2 regions of the Nocardioides thalensis genome follow, and region 2 is predicted to be linked to the other one. Evidence: riboswitches for the same ligand, from Rfam matches in the RefSeq annotation. Region 2 holds a riboswitch; the other holds the start of a gene.
What was found. A riboswitch is a leader RNA that binds a small molecule or an ion and turns the genes downstream of it on or off. The one in region 2 is predicted to bind thiamine pyrophosphate.
Positions count from the first base shown of each region.

Region 1: it holds a riboswitch for thiamine pyrophosphate, as region 2 does, so the genes downstream of both, HNR19_RS17190 (thiamine phosphate synthase) here and HNR19_RS00760 (thiamine ABC transporter substrate-binding protein) in region 2, are expected to answer to the same signal.

Region 1 covers NZ_JACCFP010000001.1:3,533,726-3,540,941, reverse strand. The annotation lists gene HNR19_RS17220 (carboxymuconolactone decarboxylase family protein) at 1-531, shown strand, start outside; gene HNR19_RS17215 (RNA polymerase sigma-70 factor) at 528-1,427, shown strand; gene HNR19_RS17210 (arylamine N-acetyltransferase family protein) at 1,460-2,278, shown strand; gene HNR19_RS17205 (YdeI/OmpD-associated family protein) at 2,282-2,959, opposite strand; gene HNR19_RS17200 (asparaginase) at 3,010-4,017, shown strand; gene HNR19_RS17195 (NAD(P)-binding domain-containing protein) at 4,161-5,249, shown strand; TPP riboswitch at 5,215-5,324, shown strand; gene HNR19_RS17190 (thiamine phosphate synthase) at 5,316-5,918, shown strand; gene HNR19_RS17185 (FAD-dependent oxidoreductase) at 5,923-6,966, shown strand; gene thiS (sulfur carrier protein ThiS) at 6,963-7,163, shown strand; gene HNR19_RS17175 (thiazole synthase) at 7,160-7,216, shown strand, end outside.
Region 2 covers NZ_JACCFP010000001.1:153,133-160,348, reverse strand. The annotation lists gene HNR19_RS00775 (phosphatase PAP2 family protein) at 190-1,275, opposite strand; gene HNR19_RS00770 (ABC transporter ATP-binding protein) at 1,304-2,419, opposite strand; gene HNR19_RS00765 (ABC transporter permease) at 2,413-4,065, opposite strand; gene HNR19_RS00760 (thiamine ABC transporter substrate-binding protein) at 4,310-5,383, opposite strand; TPP riboswitch at 5,373-5,480, opposite strand; gene HNR19_RS00755 (MBL fold metallo-hydrolase) at 5,487-6,560, opposite strand; gene HNR19_RS00750 (SDR family oxidoreductase) at 6,571-7,216, opposite strand, start outside.

The DNA.
Region 1 (7,216 bases), 3.4 Mb from region 2:
GCGAAGAAGATGCTCGGTCAGGTGCCGACGTCGATCGGCGTCTACTGGCACAACCAGCCGGTCCTGATGTCGATGTCCGGCTTCGGCCAGAAGGTGCAGAAGTGGAACGCGTGTGACGAGCAGCTCAAGACCTTCGCCCACATGGCCGTCGCCTCGCAGGTCGGCTGCACCTGGTGCCTGGACTTCAACTACTTCGAGGCGAAGAACAAGAACCTCGACATGGTCAAGGCCCGGGAGGTGCCGCGCTGGCGCGAGTCCGACGCGTTCACGCCGCTCGAGCGGCAGGTGATGGAGTACGCCGAGGCGATGTCGCAGACCGAGCCGACCGTGACCGACGAGCTGGTCGCCGGGCTCGTGAAGGAGCTGGGCGAGGCGGCGGTCATCGAGCTGACCGCGACCATCGCGTTCGCGAACTTCACCACCCGCGGCAACGTCGCGCTCGGCATCGAGTCGGACGGCTTCGCCGCGGCGTGCGGGTTGAAGCCGCTCGCCGAGCGGACGCCGCGACCGACGGTAGCCTCCGTCTCATGAGCGAAGCCGTCGGCGAGACCGACCCGTTCGTCACCCACCGCAGCCTGCTCTTCACCGTCGCCTACGAGATGCTCGGCTCCGCCAGCGATGCCGAGGACGCGGTGCAGGAGACGTGGCTGCGGTGGGCGGCGCTCGACGACGAGAAGCGCGCCGAGGTCCGCGACCCGCGGGCCTACCTGGTGCGGATCGCCACCCGGCAGTCCCTCAACCGGCTCCGCACGCTCGCGCGCCGCAAGGAGGACTACGTGGGCGAGTGGCTGCCCGAGCCGCTGCTCACCAGCCCCGACGTGGCCGAGGACGTCGAGCTGGCCGAGAGCGTCTCGATCGCGATGCTCACGGTGCTCGAGACGCTGACGCCGACGGAGCGTGCCGTGTTCGTGCTCCGCGAGGTCTTCGACCTGCCGTACGACGAGATCGCGGAGGCGGTCGAGAAGTCGGCGGCCGCCGTACGCCAGATCGCGCACCGGGCCCGCGAGCACGTGCAGGCCCGGCGCCCGCGGGTGGAGGTCGACCACGCGCAGCAGCGCGAGGTGCTGGAGCGGTTCCGCGCCGTGCTCGAGGGCGGCGGCGACGTCCAGGCGCTGATGGACGTGCTCGCGCCCGACGTGGTGCTCATCCCCGACGGCGGCGGGATCGCCGCGGCTGCGCGGAAGCCCATCCACGGCGCGGGCAAGATCGCGGCGTTCCTCTCGCACTTCCGGCAGTACGCCGACGAGGTCACGATCGAGATGCTGTGGGTCAACGGTGCCCCGGCGATGCGGATGTCCGGCCCCGAACCGGTCGGCACGACTGTCGTCAGCATCCTCGTGGACGAAGGGCGCATCACGCGATTGTTCGCGATGCGCAACCCGCAGAAGCTGGCGCGGCTCGACGAGGAGGTCGCCCTCGGTCGGTGACCTCGGTCGGTGGCGAGGTGTCTACTTGCCCCATGACCGACGACCTCTGGCAGGTGCAGCGCCTCGACCTCGACGGCTATCTCGCGCGGATCGGGGTCGAGGCGAAGCCGCCCTCGCGGGCCGCGCTCGACGAGCTGCACGAGGCGCACCTGCGGACGTTCACGTTCGACAACATCGACGTGCTGCTCGAGCAGCACCCCGGCGTGCTGCTCGACGCGGTGGCCGAGAAGTTCGTCGGCCGCGGCCGCGGGGGCTACTGCTTCGAGCACGGCACCCTGCTGGCCGCGGCGCTCGAGCGCCTGGGCTACGACGTCAGCCGGCAACTGGGCCGGGTGGGTGCGCCGACCGCGTCGGCGCGCACGCACTGCGTCGTGTTCGTGACCATCGACGGCCGGCGGGTGATGTGCGACCCCGGCTTCGGGCTCAGCATCGTGCGGCCGATCGAGCTCGTCGACGGCGCCGAGGTGACCCAGCGCGGCCACCGGTTCCGGATGAGCGAGACCCCGCTGGGCTGGCAGCTCTCACGGTGGCACCAGGGCGCGTGGGAGACGATGCACACGACCGACGAGGCGGCCGTCGTGCCGGACGACCTGGTGATGGGCCACCACTTCACCAGCACCCTGCCGACCTCGCACTTCCGCGCCGGGCTGCGGCTCACCAAGCTCGAGGCCGACCGCCACGTCAGCCTGAGCAGCGATGCGGTCACGATCCGCCGCGAGGGCGAGCCCACGGAGCACAGGGAGCTCGCCGGCGGTGAGGTGGCGGACTGGCTGCACGAGCTCGGCGTACCCCTGACCGATGACGAGGAGCAGCGGCTGCTCAAGCGCCTCGCCGAGCTGGCTGCGGGGTAGGGCTCAGCTGCGCGCGGACCGCGCGGCCTCCGCTGCGCGTTCGACCCACCGGGGCGTCTCGCCGTAGCGCTGGCCCGGGATGATCTCGCCCGCGGCGTGGCACTCGACGAGCTGGGTCATCCGGCGGTCGCGGGTCGCCTGCTGCTTGGCGCTCATCACCCAGTTGACGCAGAGCTTGCGGTAGGACGGCGTCGCCGCCTCCCAGAACGCCGTGGCGGGCGGGACTGCGGCGAGCTGCGCGGCGTAGTCGTCGGGGAACGCCAGCTCCCCGTCGACCTCGTGGGTGTAGGGCGCCGGCGCCTGCCGCCGCTGCTCGTAGATCGCGAGGCCGCTCGGTTGCATCCGGCCCTCGGCGATCAGCTGCTCGACCAGCGCCAGGTTGACCTTGCTCCAGTTGCTGGTGCGCTTGCGCGGTGTCCACCGCTGGCGCACCGAGTCGTCGTCGATGCGCTGGGCGACCGAGTCGATCCAGCCCCAGCACAGCGCCTCGGGCACGGCGTCCTTCCAGGTCAGGCCGTGGTCGGGCACGTGCTTCTTGTAGAGCCCCATCCAGAGCTCGGTCTCGGTGTCGTGGTTCGCCGCCAGCCAGGCGCCGAACTCCGCTGCGTCACGGAAGAAGCGCGCCGGGCGCTCAGGGGTGCCGCCCATCCGGCCGGGGCCGGAGTCCCGCATGTCCTGCATGTCCTCAGGCTCCCACGCGCCGCCGACACCCGGTGCGAGATGCTGGGCGGGTGACACGGCACCACGTGGCGATCGGCGCGCTCGGCGGGACCATCGCGATGACCTCGGCGGAGCCCTCCGGCGGCGCGGTGGTGCCGACCCTGACCGGGGAGTCCCTCGTCGACGCGGTGCCCGGCCTTGCGGACGCGGCGGAGGTGCGTGCCGAGACCCTCGCGATGCTGCCGAGCCCGTCGCTGGACGAGCCGACGATCATGCGCGCGCTCGCGTGGGCGCGGGCCGCGGTCGACGGCGGCGCGGCGGGCGTCGTGATCACCCAGGGCACCGACACCCTGGAGGAGTCCGCCTTCCTGCTCGACCTGTTCTGGGACCACCCCGAGCCGCTGGTCGTGACGGGAGCGATGCGCTCGCCACAGGCCGCCGGCGCCGACGGACCGGCCAACCTGCTGACTGCCGTGCGCTGCGCTGTGTCGCCGGCGTCGCGGGGCCGCGGCGTGCTCGTGGCGTTCGACGACGAGATCCACCACGCGCGCTGGGTCGCCAAGACCGACTCGATGTCGACCAGCGCGTTCCGGTCACCGGTGTTCGGCCCGATCGGTCGCTGCGTCGAGGCGGAGGTCGTGTACGGCGTCCCGGTCGGCCGCCTGGCGCCGCTTCGGCTGGGGAACGTTCGGGGGGCCGACGACCCGCGGGTGCCGCTGGTGGCGACGTACCTCGGCGACGACGGCTACCTCCTCGACCGGCTGCGCGCCGAGGACGTCGACGGCGTCGTGGTGGCGGGCTTCGGCGCGGGCCACGTGTCGCCACGCATGGCCGAGGCGGTCGGCCGGCTCGCGGCCGACGTACCGGTGGTCTTCGCGTCCCGCACCGGCTCCGGGCCGACCGGCCGCGCCATGTACGGCTATCCCGGCTCCGAGGTCGACCTGGTCGCCCGCGGTGCGATCGGCGCCGGTTGGCTGCCGCCGGTCAAGGCCCGCCTGCTGCTGTGGGCGCTGGCGCTGACGGGCGCGAACGACCACGACGCGGTGCGGGCGGCGGTCGCGGAGCGCGGCACCCCATAGGCCAGTTGGCTTCGTGATCGTCGGCACGACGCACCTGACGCTTTGGCGTTTTTCGCGGCTGTTTTTCGACCAGTACGTCAGGTACGTCGGGCCGACCGCGGCGGCCGCGGGCATGGATCGGCCCTGCCCGGCGTTGGGTCCTCGTGCACGTCTACGACGCGATCGTGATCGGGGCCGGCCAGGCCGGTCTCTCCGCGTCGTACCACCTCAAGCGGCTGGGGATCGACCACGTCGTCCTCGACGGCGACGACCGGCCGGGCGGCGCGTGGCAGCACCGCTGGGACTCGCTCACGATGGCCGACGTGCACGGCGTCGCCGACCTGCCCGACGCGCCGGCGCCCGGCGGCTCGCGCGACCGCGCCAACCGCGTCGTGCCGGACTGGTTCGCCCGCTACGAGCGCGACCACGACCTGCCGGTGCTGCGCCCGGTGCGGGTGGACCGCGTCGAGAGCGAGGGTGACCTCCTCGTCGTGCGCGCGGGTGACCGGAGCTGGGCCTCCCGCACCCTCGTCAATGCCACCGGCACCTGGACCCGGCCGTTCGTGCCGCACTACCCGGGCATCGAGACGTTCGGCGGCGAGCAGTGGCACACCGCCGACTACCCGGGCGCCGAGCACTTCCGGGGCAAGCGGGTGGTCGTGGTCGGCGGCGGCGCGAGCGCCGTGCAGTTCCTCGGTGAGCTGGCGCCCGTCACCGACACCCTGTGGGTGACCCGCCGCGAGCCCGTGTGGCGCGACGGCGGCGAGATCGACGGCCGTGCCGCGATCCGCCTGGTCGAGCAGCGCGTCAGCAAGGGACTGCCGCCGGCGAGCGTCGTCAGCGTCACCGGCCTCGCCCTCCGCCCGCAGGAGCGCCTCGCCGAGGCGCTCGGCGCCTACCGGCGGCACCCGATGTTCGAGCGGATCGAGCCCGGCGGCGTGCGCTGGGACGACGGCGCCTTCGAGCCGGTCGACGCGATCCTGTGGGCCACCGGCTTCCGGCCCGCGGTCGCCCACCTGGCGCCCCTGCACCTGCGCAGCGAGTACGGCGGGATCGCGCTCCTGCCCGGCGGTCGCGACGTGCAGACGGCCACCACCGCCGCGGCCGACCCGCGGGTGCAGCTCGTGGGCTACGGCCCGTCCGCCAGCACGATCGGCGCCAACCGCGCGGGGCGCGCGGCCGCTCTCGCCGTACGGCGACGTCTGCTAACGTCGGGCACCAATAAACCACGGGAGTCCGCGGCAGCGGGCTGAGAGGGAGCTGGGGCCGCTCCGACCGTCACACCTGATCCGGGTCATGCCGGCGAAGGAAGGCTGATCGTGAAGCGAATCTCTGTCCCTCGGGTCCACTGCATCCTGTCCGCGGCAGACGACCTGTCCCTGCTGCCCGCCCTCGTCGAGGCGGGCGTCGACGGCTTCCAGGTCCGCGCCAAGGACCTTGACGGCCGCGCGCTGACGGCGCTCACCGAGCGGGTGGTCCGCGACGTGCGGCCGGGCGGCGCGGTCGTCATCGTCAACGACCGGCTCGACGTCGCGCTCGCCGCGGGCGCGGACGGCGTCCACCTCGGCGCCACCGACCTCGACGTCGCCGCCGCGCGCCGCGTCGCGCCTGACCTGCTGATCGGCGCGACCTGCCGCTCGCGCGCCGACGTGGAGGCGGCCGCCGGCGGCGGCGCCGACTACGCCGGCTTCGGACCGGTCGGTGCCAGCACCAGCAAGGCCGGGCTCCCGGACCCGCTCGGCGTCGCCGCGGTGACGGCGGCGGCCGGCGTGCTGCCGCTGGTGGCGATCGGCGGCATCGAGCCTCGCACCGCGGCCGACGTCGTCGCCGCCGGTGCCCACGGCGTCGCCGTGATCGGCGCCGTCTGGCGACAACCCGATCCCGTGTCAGCAGCCAAGGAGCTCGTCGCGGCGATCGGCTGAGCCGGTGCGGATCACCGTCCTCGGAGCCGGGGTCGTCGGCCTCGCGGTGGCCGACGAGCTGCTGCAGCGCGGCCACGCGGTGCAGGTCGTCGACCCCGCGCCCGGCAGCGGCGCGTCGTACGCCGCCGCCGGCATGCTCAGCCCGTCGGCCGAGGCCTGGCACGGCGAGGACGACCTGCTGCGGCTGGGCCTCGCCTCGCTGGAGCTGTGGCCTGCGTTCGCGGCGCGGCTCGGCGTGCCGCTCGGGGCAGCCGGCACGCTGCTCGTCGGGTACGACGCCGGGGACCTCCAGCAGGTCGAGCGGCAGGTGGCGCTGCTCGCGCGGCACGGGCGAAGGGTGGACCTGCTCGACCGGCGCGCGATCTCGGCGCTCGAGCCGTCGGTCGGGCGCGTCGCCGGCGGGGCGCTGCTGGCCGACGACCTCAGCGTCGACCCACGGGCGGTCGTGCGGGCGCTGCTCGAGCGGGTGCCCGTAGGCCCCACCGCACCCGCGGGCGTCGACCTCACCGACCTAGCCGACGTCGCCGTCGTCGCGACGGGCAGCCGGCTCCCCGCGCCGTACACCTCGCTTGTGCGCGGTGTCCGCGGCGAGATCCTGCGGCTGCGGTCGACCGACCCGCCGACGCGCACCGTGCGGGGCTGGGTGCGCGGTGAGCCGGCGTACGTCGTGCCCCGGCCCGGTCCCGGCGCCGTCGAGGTCGTCGTCGGTGCGACGAGCGAGGAGCACGACGAGCCGCCGGTCGTGACGGGCGGCGGGGTGCTGCGGCTGCTCGCGGCCGCGCGCGAGCTCTGGCCCGCCCTGGACCGGGCCGAGCTGGTCGAGGTCACCGCGCGCGACCGGCCCGGCACCCCCGACAACCTGCCCCTGGTCGGTCCGGCCGGCGACGACGGCGTCGTGCTGGCCGCCGGGCTCTACCGCCACGGAGTGCTGCTCGCGCCGCTGGTCGCCCGCCTCGTCGCCGACCACCTCGAGTCCGGCCTCGTCGACCCCGCGGTCGACCCGGGTCGCTTCACCACCGCATCCCCACCCCTTCGAGGAGCGCCATGACCATCACCGTCAACGGCTCACCGCAGGACTTCGCCGGCACCGTCGCCGACCTGCTCGCAGCACGCTTGGACGACCCGCGACCGCACGGCATCGCCGTCGCGGTCAACGACGAGGTCGTGCCGCGCGGCGACTGGCCCCGCCACCCGCTGGCCGCGGGCGACACCGTCGAGATCGTGACGGCGGTGCAGGGCGGATGACGAATCTGACGGTCGCCGGTCGCGAGCTCTCGTCGCGGCTGCTGCTGGGCACG
Region 2 (7,216 bases):
TTTCGTCGAGGTCAGGTCACGAGCCCCGGCACGACTTCCCCATCACCCGGAGCAACTCGTGGAACGCTAGGCCACTTTCGTCACATTGGGAACAGAAAGAAACAGAAATCTCAGAAGTATCGGCGTGTCGGCTTGCGAACTACATCGATGTAGTTCTCGCGGATGGCGGTGGGCGCCCTTCGCTCCGCGTCAGTCCGCGTCGACGGGCACCTTCGAGGTGGTGGTCGTGGGGTGCGTGCGGAGCCCGCCTCTGTCCAGGCCGAACTTCTGCCCGCTGGCGATGCCGCCCACGTAGAACGAGATGATCGCGATCGCCACACCGGCGATGTCGTCGGCGACGTAGTGCCAGCCGAAGTAGAGCGTCGCCACCACGGTCAGCGCGAAGTTGATCCACACGATCCAGTTGAGGGTCTTCGAGCGCAGCGTGTACTGCACCATCAGCGCCAGCAGGAGCGTGATCGCGCAGTGCAGGCTGGCGAAGCCGGCGACCGAGTTCACGATCTCGGTCTGGGTGGGGTCGTTGAGGATCTGTCCGCGCGCGTTGGCGATCGAGTTCATCAGGTCGGTCGTCGCCGTGTGGTCGAGGCCCTCGAAGTCCCCGGGCCGCTCGATGCCCGGCCCGACCGTCGGCAGCAGGTAGTAGGACAGCGTCCCCAGCGACCAGCAGAGGCACTGCGACGTCACGAACCAGTAGCCGTAGGAGAGGTTGCGCGACCAGACCAGCCACAGGGTGACGCCGATCGGCACCATCGGCAGGAAGAAGAGGTAGATCGGCGACAGGATGTTGGCGGTGAGGTTCGTGCCCAGCAAACCGTGCAGCACGTCGGACGGCTCGTGCCCGAAGAACAGCACCTTGTCCATGATGTGCAGCTCCCAGTCGTACTCCAGGGGGCTGACGTGGTCCGGATCGGGATCGGTGTCCCGCACGAACGGCAGGTTGGACTTGAGGTTCCGGTAGCTGACGTAGGTGACGTAGAAGGAGACGATCCCCAGCGCGACCAGGATGATCCGCTCCTTGTCCCAGTGCTTCCTCAGCCGCTCCTGGGCCAGCGGCCAGAACCGGCCGGGCAGGCCACGCGAGAGCCACAGCGTGCGCGGGACGATGTCGAGAGCGAGGGCGAGCAGCAGCAGGAGCGGCAGCCGGACCCACGACGGCCCGAGGAAGCTGCCCTCGGGGTCGAGGAGCGGACGGTCGTACTTGACCGAGACGAACACCGCGAGCCCACCCATGATGAGCGCCGTGGCGATCAGGAGGGTATAGGCGCGGCGGTACACCCGCGACAGTCTAGGGAGTCACGTCAGATCATTTCCCCCGGGTTTCGGGGAGTATGGCGAGGCGCACACGATCGACCCGCAGGCTGACAGTCTCGCCGGCCTCCGGAAACCATCCGGCCGTCCCGACCGCGGGCAGCTCGCCGATCCCGGCGACGTCGACGACGAGCCGCAGCTCGTCCGGCGTCGGCTGCACCGACACCACCCGCCCCGTCAGGCCGCCCGCACCGTGGTCCCGCGCCGGTAGGGCCGTCACCGCGGAGCGCCGTACGGCGACCCGTCGAGTTGTGCCTGATGGTTCGCCGAGTCCGCCCTCATGGTCGGTCGAGTCGGACGTGGTGGTCGGCGCGCGAACCACCGATGACGATTCGGCGGACCATGAGGGCGGATTCGACATCAGGCGATCAGCGGCCGGCCCCTCCAGCACCGCGGCGTAGCCGAGGAAGAGGGCGGTCTCGGGGTCGGCGGGGGCAGCCCACACCTCGGCGGTGGTGCCCTGCTGTACGACGCGGCCGGCGCGCATCACCGCCAGCCGGTCGGCGATCGTGAACGCCTCCTCCTGGTCGTGGGTGACGAGCAGCGCGGTGGTGCCGGCCTCGCGGAGGATCCGGCGCAGGTCGGCGGCGAGCCGCGTGCGCAGCCCGGCGTCGAGGGCGCTGAGCGGCTCGTCGAGCAGGAGCAGCCGGGGCTCGGCAGCGAGCGACCGGGCGAGCGCGACCCGCTGCCGCTCCCCGCCGGAGAGCGTGCGGGGCAGGCGGGCGCCGTACCCGCCGAGTCCGACGAGCTCGAGCAGTTCCTCGACCCGGGTCGCCGTCTCCGCGCGGGAGACGCGCCGCAGCCGCAGGGCGTAGGCGACGTTGCGCGCCACCGTCAGGTGGTCGAAGAGCTGGCCGTCCTGGAACATCAGCGCGAAGCCGCGGCGGTGCGTCGGGACGCCGGCGAGGTCCTGCCCGGCCCAGGAGACCCGTCCCGACGACAACGGCTCGAGGCCCGCGACGGCGCGGAGCAGCGACGACTTCCCGCACCCGGACGGCCCGACCACGGCCAGCACCTCGCCGTCGGGCAGGCTCAGGCTCACGTCGTCGACGGCGCGCACGCCGTCGAAGGACACCGAGGCCGACGAGACCTCGAGAGCAGCCGTCACCACGTGCCCACCCCCGGCACCCGGACCCGCTCGACGAGGAGCACCACCAGCGCGGTCACGGCGGCGAGCACGACGGACGCGGCCATCGCGGTGCCGTAGTTGAGCTCGCCGGGCTGGCCGATGAGACGGAAGATCACCACCGGCAGCGTCGGGACCTCCGGCCGCACGATGAACGACGTCGCGCCGAACTCCCCGAGCGACACCGCGAAGCAGAAGCCCGCCGCGGCGAGCAGCGGCCGCCACACGACCGGCAGGTCCACCGTGAGTACGGCGCGCAGCGGGCCGGCGCCGAGCGACGCGGCGGCCTGGCGCTGCCGGTCGTCGATGCCGCCGAGCACCGGCACCAGGGTGCGCACCACGATCGGCAGCGCGACCAGCGCCTGCACGACCGGCACGAGCAGCGGGCTCGACCGCAGGTCGAGCGGCGGCTCGTCGAGGGTGATCAGGAAGCCGAAGCCGAGCGTCACCGCCGAGACCCCGAGCGGCAGCATGAACAGCGCGTCGAGCGCACCGCGCGCGGTGCGACCGGTGCGGGTGCGCACGCGGCGCGTGACCACGAACGCGACGACCAGCCCGAGCAGCAACGACATCCAGGTGGCGTCGACGGCGATCCGCAGCGAGTTGGTGAGCGCCTCGGTGACCGGCACCCGGAACAGCCCGTCGCCGAGCCCGCCGCCGACGTCCTCCCCCGTGCCCGTCATCGCCCGGTAGAACGCGAGCGTCCAGCGGCCGTCGTCGCGCACGGACCCGAGCACCAGCCCGGCGATCGGCGCGGCGACGGCGACCAGGGTGACGGCGGTGACGAGCACCGCGGGCAGGTCCGACGCCCGCGGACGCGCCGGAGCCGCCAGCGCGCGCCGTACGGTCGGGTCCGGCACGGCCCGCAGCCGGCCGGCGAGCACGAGGAGCGCGACGACCGCGAGCAGCTGCACGAGCGACAAGGCCGCCGCGGCGGGCAGGTCGAGCAGCTGGGTGGTGAGCAGGTAGATCTCGGTCTCGACCGACGCGTAGCGCACCCCGCCGAGCGTCAGCACCACGCCGAACGCGGTCGCGCAGAACAGGAACACCACGCTCGCCGCCGAGACGATCGCCGGACGAAGCGCCGGCAGGGTGACCGTCCACAGCACCTGCCGCGGCGTCGCGCCGAGGGCGGCCGCGGCGTCGGCGGGCCGCCGGTCGAGGCCCTCCCACGCGACGCCCGCCGTCCGGATCACGACGGCCACGTTGAAGAACACCAGACCCGCGATGATCGCCGCCGGCGTGCCGTCGAGACCGAGGAAGCCCAGCGGGCCGGACTCACCGAGCAGCTCACGCATCGCCACGCCGACGACCACCGTCGGCAGCACGAACGGCACCAGCATCAGCGCCCGCACCAGGCCACGCCCCGGGAACGACAACCGGTGCAGCACGTACGCCGCCGGGAGCCCCAGTGCCACGGACACCGCTGTCGCCGTGGCACTCGTCCAGACCGTGAACCACACGACCCGGCCGGTGCGCGGCCGCGCCAGCACGTCGACGACCGCACCCGGCTCGAACCGCCCGTCCACCCACAGCCCGCGCTCCAGCATCCCCGCCACCGGCAGCACGAAGAACACGGCGAACACCGCCACCGGCACGAGCGCCAGCGCGACGAAGGCAACCCGGCGCATCATGCGAACGCGCCGGCCCGGATCCGACGGAACCCGACGGCCGGGCGATTTCGCGACGACGCGCCGGCGCCCCGACCCCCGCGGCGCGCAGCCACGGAGCGCCGCCGCGCGGCGGAGCGAGCAAGCCCGGCCGGCGGGTTCCCGCGGATCCGGGCCGCCACGGGCGACACCACCTTCTCCAGACCACGTCCGGAGGTTTCGAGGCTCGTCGCTAGCGCTCCTCGCACCTCAACCACCGGACGGCTCACCGGGTGACGACGTCGGTCCATTCCTGCAGCCACTCCTGGCGCATCGAGGCGACCTCCGCCGGGTCGACCTCCTCCGTCTCCTCCGGCTGTACGGCGTGCGCGGCCCAGTCCTTCGGGAGCCGCGCCGAGTCGTCGACGGGGAAGACGTACATGCTCGTCGGGAGCGCCGCCTGCACCTCGGGGCTCAGCAGCCAGTCGACGACGGCCTGCGCGCCCTCCGGGTTGGCGGCACCCTCGAGCACGCCGGCGTACTCGACCTGCTCGAAGCAGGTGTCGAGCAGCGCGCTCGTGGTGCTGTCGCCGCCGCCCTTCGGCACGGTGAAGGCCGGGGAGGAGTCGTAGGACAGCACGATCGGCCGGTCGCCGCCGGAGAACGTGAAGTCGACGTAGTAGGCGTCCTCCCAGCCCTTCACGACCTTCGCACCATTGGCCAGCAGGTCCTCCCAGTAGCCGAGCCAGTCGTCGCCGAAGTGGCCGATCGTGGCGAGCATGAAGGCCAGGCCGGGCGTGCTCGTGGTCGCGCCGGGGGTCACGAAGAGATCCTCGTAGGCCGGGTCGGCGAGATCCTCGAACGTCGCCGGCGGCTCGAGGCCCTCGTCGGCGAACCACTTCTCGTCGACGTTGACGCAGACCGACGCGTGGTCGATCGGCGTCAGCGCGCCCTCGACGTCGCCGGGCAGCCGCTCGTCCTCGGCGCCCTCGGGCAGCTCCGGCGCGTACGGCGTGAACACGCCCTGGTCGAGTGCGCGCGACGCGAAGGTGTTGTCGATGCCGAACGCGACGTCGCCGAGCGGGTCGCCCTTCGTGAGCACCAGCTTGTTGGTGAGCTCGCCGCCGTCGCCGGCGGGCGACTGCACCAGCGTGTAGCCGGTCTCCTGCTCGAACCTCGCCACCAGCTTCTTCGGCAGCGAGAACGAGTCGTGCGTGACGAGCACGACCTCGCCCGTGCCGGCGGGCGAGTCGGGCGTGCTGCCGCCGGCCTCGTCCTCGGCCCGATCGTTCTCGCCGCTCAGCGAGCACGCGCCCAGGAGGAACGTGGACGCGAGGACTGCAGACGCAATGGTCTTCATGCTGACTCCCTTCGCCGGTGCTAGCCGGATCAGGTTCGGAGGGTCTGCGGCGGTTCCGCACTCTCAGCCCGCACAGCGGGCTCCCCTGTCTTGTGCTCCCAGACTAATGCGCTCGGTAGACGACCCCGTCGGCGGTCTCGTCCGCGACCGCCTCGCCGCGGGCGACGAGCAGGTCGAGGTGGGCCTTGGTCTCCATCGCCGCCATGCCCCGGTTGAAGAGGTCGAGCTCGTCGTAGGACCGCTCGTGGCGGGTCCAGCCCAGGTCGGTGGCCACGACGGCGGCGTACGACGGACCGCGCCGGCGCAGCGACTCCCGGCAGCGCACCAGCCGGTCCTCGTGGTGGGCGAGCAGCTCGTCGACGCGCGCGTGCGAGGACGGCGCGACCGGCCCGTGGGCCGGCAGGATCCGCAGGTCGGGCAGCGACCGCACCTTGGTCAGCGAGGCCATGAAGTGCCCGAGCGGGTCGGGCTCCGCCGGGACGGTGAAGCCGATCGACGGCGTGATCGTGGGCAGCACGTGGTCGCCGGCGAACAGCAGCCCGTCGGCCCGGTCGGCGAAGACGTAGTGCCCCGGCGTGTGGCCGGGGGTGTGCACCGCGTCGATCGTGCGGCGCCCGACGACGACCTCGTGATCGCCGGCGAGCCACGTGTCGGGGAACTGCCAGTCCTTCGGGTCGGGCAGGTCGGCGTCGGTCCGGCCGGCGGTCCAGGCCTCGGCGACGTCGGCCGCACCCGCGGAGCGCAGCACGACCGCGAACGGGTTCTCCGTGACCTCGCCGCGCCCGGAGGCCTGGAGCAGCTCCAGTGCGGGCTTCTCGCCCTCACCGAGGGCAACCTCGGCGCCGTACTCCTGACCGAGCACGCTCGCCATCGTGAAGTGGTCGCGGTGCACGTGGGTGACGAGGAACCGCCGGATGTCGCCGAAGCCCGAGCCGATCGAGCGCAGGCAGCTGTCGAGCAGCTCCCGCGCGACCGGGATCGCCCAGCCGCCGTCGATGAGCGTCAGCCCGTCGTCGCTCTCGACGACGTAGACGTTGATCGCACGGAGTCCGTCCATCGGCAGCGGCAGCGGGATCCGGTGGATCCCGGGCGCGACCTGCCACGCGCCTTCGGCTGTCCAGTGCTCGCCGGAGTCGGGCGAGACGGCGTGGGCGGTGCTGACTCCTCCTGATGTCACCCGGCCGACCTTAGGGGCCGACCGGTTCCGGCGACTCCGTGGGCTGGAGGTCGGGGAGCTTGAGGTCGAGGTTGGGCACCTGGATGCCGCCGTCGACCTCGAGCATCTTGCCGGTGAGGAACTGGCCCGCTCGCGAGGACAGGTAGACCACCGCGGCCGCGATGTCCTCCGGCTCGCCGAGCCGGCCGAGCGGCGTCTTGCCCTCCATCTCGTCGCGCACCTCGGGCACGCCGGCGACGAACTCGAGCGCGCTCGTCAGCACCGAGCCGACGTAGATGCCGTTGACCCGGATCCGCGGCGCGAGGTCGGTGGCGGCGAGCCGGCTCCAGTGGGCCAGCGCCGCCTTGGCCGTGCCGTAGGCGACGTAGCCGCGGTCCGCCGTACGGCCCATCATCGAGCTGATCGACGTGATCGACTTCTGCCGAGGCTCCTCGTCGGTGTCCATCGACGCGAGCATCAGCGGCACGGCGGCGCGGGTGAGGGCGTGCGCCGTGCTGACGTTGAAGTGGAACGCCTCCTCGAGGTAGGCGACGTCGGTGTCGAGGAACGCGTTGGGGATGGTGCCGCCGACGTTGTTGACGACGATGTCGAGCCGGCCGAGCTCGTCGTACGCACGCTGCGCCAGGCCCGCGACCTCCTCGGTGTGCGCGAGGTTG